DNA from 4 places in the Ensifer sp. MJa1 genome. Region 4 is predicted to be linked to each of the others. Evidence: predicted binding sites of a transcription regulator. Region 4 holds the regulator's gene; each other region holds the start of a gene.
The links. Region 4 encodes LexA, which represses DNA repair genes until DNA is damaged. Its sites were predicted from a motif close to TGTTCNNNNTGTGTTCNG; they were not measured.

Region 1: MKZ91_RS17985 (YifB family Mg chelatase-like AAA ATPase) is a predicted target of LexA. The motif match lies at 974-991, and genes of this name have one in related genera.
Region 2: dnaE (DNA polymerase III subunit alpha) is a predicted target of LexA. The motif match lies at 621-638, and genes of this name have one in related genera.
Region 3: MKZ91_RS02845 (ATP-dependent helicase) is a predicted target of LexA. The motif match lies at 723-740, and genes of this name have one in related genera.

What each region holds. Positions count from the first base shown of each region.
Region 1 covers NZ_JAKUMO010000013.1:32,851-35,053, forward strand. Annotated here, with positions in the region: gene MKZ91_RS17985 (YifB family Mg chelatase-like AAA ATPase) at 1-904, opposite strand, end outside; gene MKZ91_RS17990 (zinc-dependent alcohol dehydrogenase family protein) at 1,046-2,029, opposite strand; gene MKZ91_RS17995 (LysR family transcriptional regulator) at 2,158-2,203, shown strand, end outside.
Region 2 covers NZ_JAKUMO010000027.1:33,822-36,024, forward strand. Annotated here, with positions in the region: gene MKZ91_RS27030 (hypothetical protein) at 1-484, opposite strand, end outside; gene dnaE (DNA polymerase III subunit alpha) at 899-2,203, shown strand, end outside.
Region 3 covers NZ_JAKUMO010000002.1:5,893-8,095, forward strand. Annotated here, with positions in the region: gene MKZ91_RS02840 (TerC family protein) at 1-489, opposite strand, end outside; gene MKZ91_RS02845 (ATP-dependent helicase) at 868-2,203, shown strand, end outside.
Region 4 covers NZ_JAKUMO010000020.1:124,387-126,589, forward strand. Annotated here, with positions in the region: gene MKZ91_RS23945 (hypothetical protein) at 246-578, shown strand; gene lexA (transcriptional repressor LexA) at 663-1,382, opposite strand; gene MKZ91_RS23955 (hypothetical protein) at 1,617-1,913, opposite strand; gene MKZ91_RS23960 (hypothetical protein) at 2,180-2,203, shown strand, end outside.

The DNA.
Region 1 (2,203 bases), on a different contig from region 4:
CGTCGAGGAACAGCACACCGTTGTGGGCAAGCGAGGCTTCGCCGGGCTTGGCACGCAAGCCACCGCCGACCATGGCCGCCATGGTTGCGGAATGATGCGGCGTGCGGAACGGCCGCCGGTCCGAGAGCTTGCCGCCCGGCAATTGCCCGGCGATCGAGTGGATCATCGACACTTCGAGCAGCTCGGCCGGATTGAGCGGCGGCAGGATCGACGGCAGGCGGGCGGCGAGCATCGACTTGCCCGAACCGGGCGGGCCGACCATCAGCAGATTGTGGTTGCCGGCGGCCGCCACCTCCAGCGCCCGCTTGGCGCTTTCCTGGCCCTTGATGTCGCCGAGATCGGGCAGGTTGGCTGCGCTTGAGCGGATCGCAGCCTCGGGCCGCGACAGCACCTGCGTTCCGCGAAAGTGATTGGCGATCGCGATCAGGCTGCGCGGCGCGAGAATGTCGATCTCCGCACCCGCCCAGGCCGCTTCCGGCCCGCTTTCGGCCGGGCAGATCAGCCCCTTGCCGAGCGCATTCGCGCCGATCGCAGCGGGAAGCGCACCGGCGACGGCGGCAATGGTGCCATCGAGATTGAGCTCGCCGATCACGACATAGGGGGCAAGCGCATCGCCGGGGATGGCGCCGAGTGCTGCCATCAGTCCAAGCGCGATTGCGAGGTCGAAATGGCTGCCCTCCTTGGGCAGGTCGGCAGGCGCCAGATTGACGGTGACGCGCTTGGCCGGCAGAGCGAGGCCGGAGGCATGAAGGGCCGCCTGCACCCGCTCTCGGCTTTCGGCGACCGCCTTGTCGGGCAGGCCGACGATCTGCATGCCGACCTTGCCGGGTGCAACCATCACCTGAACATCGACCGGAACACCCTCGATACCCTGAAATGCGACCGTGCTGACACGCGCGACCATGTTTGCTCCCTCGCCCCGCAACCGCTCTGGGTTGCAGAATGGAGTCTTGCACGGTTCGCGTACAAAAACAAGAACAATTAAAGAACATTTGGCCGTAAGCCCGGTGGCCGATTGCCTCCTGGCTCGCCCGGGACCATGCTTTCAGCGCGTCACATCCACCACGACCTTGCCGCGCGCACTACGGTCCTCGACTATGACGTGCGCAGCCGCGACCTCGCCAAGGGAGAATGACCTGGCTTCGACGATCGGCGCGAGCTTGCCCGCCTCCGCCAGGCGGGTCGCCTCAGCCAGGATGGCGCCATGATGCTCCCGCCCGATCCCGGTCAAAAGCGGCAGCAGCGTGAAGACGCCGGAATAACTGCCACCCCGAAACGACAGGGGCGCCAGCGCGTGATTGCCCCAGCCAAGGCAACTGACGACATGACCGAAGCGCCTGATCGCCGCAAAAGACGCATCGAGGATGGCGCCACCGCCGGTGTCATAGGCAGTGTCAAAGCCCGCGCCGTCGGTATGGGCGGCGACATAGTCCTCGACCGTCTCAGCGCGGTAGTCGATCGCGGTCGCTCCAAGCGTTTCGATCGCTTGCCGCTGTCCGGCACTGCCGGTGGCATAGACATCGGCCCCGAAGGCGCGCGCGATCTGGACGGCGACATGGCCGACGCCGCCGGCGCCACCCTGGATCAGCACTTTGTGGCCGGCGCGCACGCCGGCTCGATCCACAAGCCCTTCCCAGGCGGTGATGAAAACGAGCGGCAAGGCCGCTGCCTCGCCAAAGCCGAGATTGGCCGGCTTGCGGGCGATGAGACGTGCATCGACGGCGGCGTACTCAGCAAGCGATCCCTGAATACCACCGACCCCTCCGGTCATTCCGTAAACTTCGTCTCCCGGGCGAAATGCTTTCACTTCGGCCCCAACGGCCTCGACCACGCCGGCGAGATCGATGCCCAGGATCGCCGGCAGGGGATGCCTGGCGTGCGCGGCGGTGCCGGCGCGGATCTTGATGTCCAACGGGTTGACGCCGCTTGCATGGATCCGCACCAGAACTTCGCCCTGGCCGGGTTCCGGCCGGGCAATCTCAGCCAGCCTGAACGGTCCGCCATGGGCTTCGAGCAGGGCTGCACGCATCGTCTTTTGCTTCTTGGACATCTCTCTATCTCCGTCGCGCTGTTGACGAGACGAAGATGGGCGTAGATGCTTCTGTTTGAAACTTACGACTTCGACTGCTTCCCATTCAAAATCGCATGGACAGAAGTATGGACTGGAGCGACGTCAAGATCTTCCTGGCTATCGCACGAAACG
Region 2 (2,203 bases), on a different contig from region 4:
AATTGCCTTTGCCCGTCAAAACGTTGAGGTCGCACTGCGCGGTGTTGTCGGGATCGAGCGTATCGTAGGACGAGTAGGTATAGCCTGCGACGACGAACTCGAAATTGCGATAGGCGACCGTCAGTTTCTGCTCCCAGCGGTCGCGCCCGACCGAATCGTTGTGGCTGATGATCAGCAAGGAACCGCTCGGCAGCGCCTCGATCGACGGCGTCTGTCCGGCAACCTCGACGCGGCCCCAGACCTTGTTCGGGATCGCCGACTTCAGCTCCAGGGCGCCATTCTTACCCGCGAGATAAAGATAGATGCCGTTGTCCTCGTCACTTCCGTCGGCGGGACGCACGATCAAGGCAAGGTCCGCGTCGCCGTCCTTGTTCCAGTCGCCGGTCGTGGCCGAAACAATGTGGGCTGGATCGATCGCTTCTGCCGCGGAGGCAAAGGTCGGGAGCAGGAACAGCATCGGGAGAAGCAGGCGGCGTGTAGGCATGTCGAAACACTCCACGTGGTTGTTCCTCTTGATAGGCGGGCGCGGCGCTTTCCTCAAGCGGCTTCCTCATTGATTAACCTGCGTTCGCCCACCGGGTTAACCATCGTGAATAGAACGCCTGTGGGTCGCTTGACGAGAGAACAAAAATGGAACAAAGTAAAAACATAACGGAAAAGGAGCCATGTTATGACTGATTTTGTTCGTGACCTCGCCGCCTTCACTTCGATGGGCCTGTTCATCGCAAGCATCTCCTTCATTGCGCTCGGCCTCTGAGGCGGGCGCCGACATTCATCCCAAGCACCTCCGCAACTGCCTTTCCCCGGTTGAATAACGGGATGACATGTCAGGTGAAACTGGACATGTCGGGTGATAAGCGGGATATCCTGCCAGCCAGACAGGAATCAGGGTGCGACAATGGCAGACGACGGCAAGACAGTATCGAGTGAGGCGCTCGGCACGGATCCGCAGTTTGTGCATCTGCGTGTCCACTCGGCCTTCTCGTTGCTCGAGGGCGCGCTGCCCTTGAAGAAGGTTATCGGCAAGGCCGTTGCCGACGATCAGCCGGCGATCGGGATCGCCGACACCAACAATCTATTCGCCGCGCTCGAGTTCTCGCAGAAGGCGGCCAGTGACGGGTTGCAGCCGCTTACCGGCTGCCAGCTTTCCATCGACATGGAGGATGAGACGGAAGGCGATCGGCGCGGTCATGCGCAACAGCTCGCCAAGCTTCCGGCGATCGTGCTGATTGCAGCCACCGACGATGGATACACTCGGCTCGTGGACCTGGTGAGCCGCGCCTATCTCAGTGGCGAGGGCAGCCAGGCGACGCGGATCACTCGCTCCTGGCTGGCCGAATGCGGTACCGAGGGCTTGATCGCGCTGACTGGCGCGTCCACTGGCCCTGTGGACATGGCTCTTAAGGCGGGATCGACGGCCTTGGCCGAGGCGCGCCTTGAAGCCCTGCATGATCTTTTCGGCGACCGACTCTATATCGAGCTGCAGCGCCATGGTGGCTACGATCGCCGCCATGAAAGCCGGATGATCGACCTTGCCTACAAGTTCGATGTTCCGCTGGTGGCCACCAACGAAGCCTTCTTCCCGTCGCCGTCCGACTATGAGGCGCATGACGCGCTGATGGCAGTTGCGCACAATGCCATGGTCTCGGACGACAGCCGCTTCCGTCTGACGCCCGATCATTACCTGAAGAGCCGCAAGGAAATGGCGGCGCTGTTTGCCGACCTGCCCGAGGCGTTGCAAAACACCGTCGAGATTGCCCGGCGTTGCTCCTTCATGCTGAAGACCCGCGGGCCGATCCTGCCGCGGTTCACCGGAGCCACCGCGGATCCGGAGGAGGCCGAGCGCGCCGAGGCAAACGAACTGCGCCGCCAGGCGGAGGAGGGGCTCGAGGAACGTCTGGCTCGGCTTGGCATGGCGACCGGCTACAGCGAACAGGACTATCGTGAGCGGCTGGCCTTCGAGCTCAGCGTTATCGAGCGCATGAAGTTCCCCGGCTACTTCCTGATCGTTGCCGACTTCATCAAATGGGCAAAGCAGCATGACATTCCCGTCGGCCCGGGCCGCGGTTCGGGCGCGGGCTCGCTCGTTGCCTATGCGCTGACGATCACCGACGTCGATCCGATGCGCTTCTCGCTGCTGTTCGAGCGCTTCCTCAATCCCGAGCGCGTCTCGATGCCCGACTTCGATATCGACTTCTGCCAG
Region 3 (2,203 bases), on a different contig from region 4:
GGAAACATTTGGTTCTGCCTCTTTCATCACCAGCATCTTGATGCCGGTAAACACGAGGAAGGCCGCGAAGATGTAAAGGACCCAGGAGAATTCGGCGACCAGCGTCGCGCCGACGCCAATCATGATCGCGCGCAGCACGATCACGCCGAGAATGCCCCAGAACAGCACCCGATGCTGGTATAAGCGGGGAACGGCGAAGAAGGAGAAGATCAGGGCGATGACGAAGACATTGTCGAGTGCCAGCGTCTTTTCGACCACGAAGCCGGTCATATAAGCAAGGCCGGCTTCGGAACCGAGATACCACCAGACCCAGCCACCGAAGGTCAGGCCAAGCGCAATGTAGAAGGCGGAAAGCTTGACGCTTTCAGCAACGCCGATCTCCTTGTTCTCCTTATGGAGAATACCAAGGTCGAACGACAGGATGGCGATGACGAGGGCGAAAAAGCTCGCCCACATCCAGAGCGGCGTTCCCAGCCACACGATAGACATGAAGGAAAAGTCCACAGACGGGTCCCCAATCGGCACATGATGTCGGAATAAGGTCCGACATCGCAAGAGTGCCGAAGCTCTCGCCAGAGGGGCCCGGACCAGCGGGTCAGGCGGCAGATAGGAGGCGGATTTTCTCGGTTCAAGTGCGACGCTCCGATTTTTTCGTCGACCGTCGTGGTCCCTGTCACGTCCCCGTCTTCTGCGGGGGTTTGCGGTCGCGACCGAAGCTGATAAGTTCCTTTTTTGTTCCGACTCGTTTGCATTGGACGAGCAGCTGCGCTTCGACCTCGAGGGAGGGGATGCAGTTTCTGTTCATCGGTTCAAAGGGTTAGGCGGGATGAAGAGGCCGGAAATTTTGCCTGGAATGCATAGGGACGAATGAGCGCAGCCTATCTGGAAAAACTCAATGACCGTCAGCGCGAAGCGGTGGTGCATGGTGTCGGTTTGCCGGAAGGCCAGGCCGGCGGCCCGCTGCTCATCATAGCCGGCGCCGGCTCCGGCAAGACCAATACGCTTGCCCATCGCGTGGCGCATCTGATCGTCAACGGCGCCGATCCGCGCCGCATCCTGTTGATGACCTTTTCCCGCCGCGCGGCAGCCGAGATGACGCGCCGTGTCGGACGCATCTGCCGTCAGGTCCTCGGCGACAACGCTGCGGTCATGACGGATGCGCTCGGCTGGGCCGGCACTTTCCATGGCATCGGCGCGCGGATCCTGCGGATCTATGCCGAACAGATCGGCCTTGGGCCGGACTTCACGATTCACGACCGGGAAGACAGTGCCGACCTGATGAACCTTGTTCGTCACGAGCTCGGGTTTTCCAAGACGGACAATCGCTTCCCGACCAAAGGCACGTGCCTTGCCATCTATTCGCGCATCGTGAATTCGGAGAGTTCCATCACCGATGTGCTGAAGTCCGCCTATCCCTGGGTCACGGGCTGGGACGATGAGCTCAAGGCGCTGTTTGCCGGTTATGTCGAGGCGAAGCAGGCGCAGAACGTGCTCGATTACGACGATCTCCTGCTCTACTGGGCGCAGATGGTTTCCAACGCGGACCTGGCCGAGGACATCGGCAAGCGTTTCGATCATGTGCTTGTCGACGAGTACCAGGATACCAATCGCCTTCAGGCGTCGATCCTGATGTCACTCAAACCCGGCGGCCATGGCCTGACGGTGGTCGGCGACGATGCCCAGTCGATCTATTCCTTCCGCGCCGCCACGGTCCGCAACATTCTCGATTTTCCGAACGCCTTCTCGCCGGCGCCTGCCGACGTCATCACGCTCGACCGCAATTACCGCTCGACCCAGCCGATCCTCGCTGCCGCCAATGGCGTGATCGGGCTCGCCCGTGAACGCTTCACCAAGAACCTCTGGACGGACCGAGAGTCGGAGCAGCGCCCGATGCTCGTCACCGTCAAGGACGAGGCGGATCAGGCGGCCCATATCGTCGAGCAGGTTCTTGCCAACCGCGAGATCGGCATCCTTTTGAAGCAGCAGGCCGTGCTGTTTCGCTCGTCCAGTCACAGCGGCACGCTCGAGGTCGAACTCACCCGCCGCAACATTCCCTTCGTCAAGTTCGGCGGCCTGAAGTTCCTCGACAGCGCGCACGTCAAGGACCTGCTCGCGGTCCTGCGCTTTGCGCAGAACCCTCGTGACCGCGTCGCCGGTTTCCGGCTGCTGCAGATGCTTCCGGGGATCGGCCCGCAGACCGCCG
Region 4 (2,203 bases):
TCGCTGTCCATTGTGGGCTCCATCCGTTGACGGGCGACGCCCACGAAGGTTGCGGCCGAAAACGCCCTTATTGCCCTGTTCTCTCGACATCTTGCCGCAGTTGCCACACGCCCGCGCAAGCCAGGTCCGCTAAGGGTCGGTCGGATTTTATCGCGCGGCGAAATCGGTAGAGGGGAACAATGACTCCGCTGACATCAGCCGCATCGGTAGCGTCCGTCATCAATCGAAACGGAGGCAACGCACATATGAAGATGAAATTTGTCCTGGTGGCTTCGGCCATGATGGCCGCAACCACGATCGGGGCGCGCGCTGAAGACCTGGTGTTCAAACTGAAGAACAACACAAGCGCGGTGCTCACCAACTTCTACACGTCGCCGGTTGGCGTCAACGAATGGGAGGACGACGTTTTTGGCCGGCAGGTCCTGAACCCCGGCGAAAACATCGAGATCACGATCGCCGACGGCCGCGATGTTTGCAAATACGACATGCGCTTCGAGTTCGAGGAGGGCTCGGGCCTCGATACGACCGAAGACACCCAGGACCTCTGCGAGCTCGGCGAATACACGATCCACGAGTAAGCGTGCGGCAAACGCCGCCCGCAAGCTGCTCTCGCTGCCGAAAATGGCGGCGAGATGCGCTTAAGATCCAAATTCCGGTAACGGTTAGTGGTAGCGCCGGATCAAGCCGACGAGCTTGCCCTGGATCTTGACCCGATCGGGGCCGAAAATGCGGGTCTCATAGGCCGGGTTGGCGGCTTCAAGCGCAATCGACGCACCCTTGCGACGGAACCGCTTCAGCGTTGCTTCCTCATCGTCAACCAGCGCCACGATGATGTCGCCCGGATTGGCCGTATTGGAGTTGCGGATGATCACCGTGTCGCCGTCGAAAATGCCAGCTTCGATCATCGAATCGCCCTTCACCTCGAGCGCGTAGTGCTCGCCGCTACCGATCATGTCGAGCGGAACGGTAATGTCATGGGTGTTGTTCTGGATGGCTGAGATCGGAACACCGGCAGCGATGCGCCCCATGACCGGAACGGAAACCGAAGTATTGTCGGCGACGGGAGCCGGCTTCGGTGCGGCAGGGGCTGGCGCCGGCGGTTTGCCGAGGCTTCCTTCGATGACGCTTGGCGAAAAACCGCGACGCGGCTGCTGGTTCGAGGCGTAGGCTTCCGGGAGCTTGATGACCTCAAGCGCGCGTGCCCGGTTTGGCAGTCGCCGAATGAAGCCGCGTTCTTCAAGGGCTGTAATCAACCGGTGGATACCGGACTTGGAGGCGAGGTCGAGCGCATCCTTCATCTCGTCGAACGACGGCGGCACGCCCGATTCCTTCATTCGCTCGTGAATGAAAAGAAGCAATTCCTGTTGCTTGCGGGTCAGCATGGCACGTCGCTCCAGAAGCGTGAAACAAATCAAGAACAGACACTATCTGTTCCATATGTGTTCCGCAAGTGCCTAAAATTCGGTGAATGCCACCTGTTGACGCATCGAATCGGTTCGATCGGCGGGTTGTATGGCTGAAAATGGGCTATCGGACGCTCTGCGGCATGGCCGAGCGACTGAGCAGGGGCGTGGAACGGCGGCTTTGATCGAATCAGACCGACCGCCGAGCGCCTTTCAAGCCGGTTGAATGCCCGAGCACGCGTCCTCGAATTCCTTCACCGTCTCGGCGCTGTTGTCTTCGGGCAGAACCGCGTCTGCTGCGTCCGTGGCCACCGGCGTGTCGCCATCATAGACGAACGACTGGATGTAGTAGGCGATGGCGCCCTTCCAAACCTTGCGCCCGTCGATCTGATGACAAGGAACGGCCGATTCGAAGTCGGCCTGCAGTTCATCTACGGTTGCGGCGCTGAGCAAGGTATTCGGGATGTTCGGCGATGCAACGATCGAGGCGATGAGCAGGGCGGCAAGCACGGTGATCGTCCACTTTGATTTGGGGGGACTACGGGGCGGTTAACGATGTGAACCGCGCTTTCGTTCCGAAGTCCAGCGATCAGCGGGATCCCGCTGCCGTGTTCAACAGCTGTTTGGTGCAGCGCCGTGACCGCAAGGCCACAATTGCTGGCAATGGGCTTGGGTGGCCATGACCGAGATGGCGCAATTGCCGGTCGCGCATCTCCTTTGCCATCTCGACAGGTCACACGAATCCTATAACTTTGCGGGGAAAATGGGGTGACCACATGCATAGATTGCCGCTGGCCTTT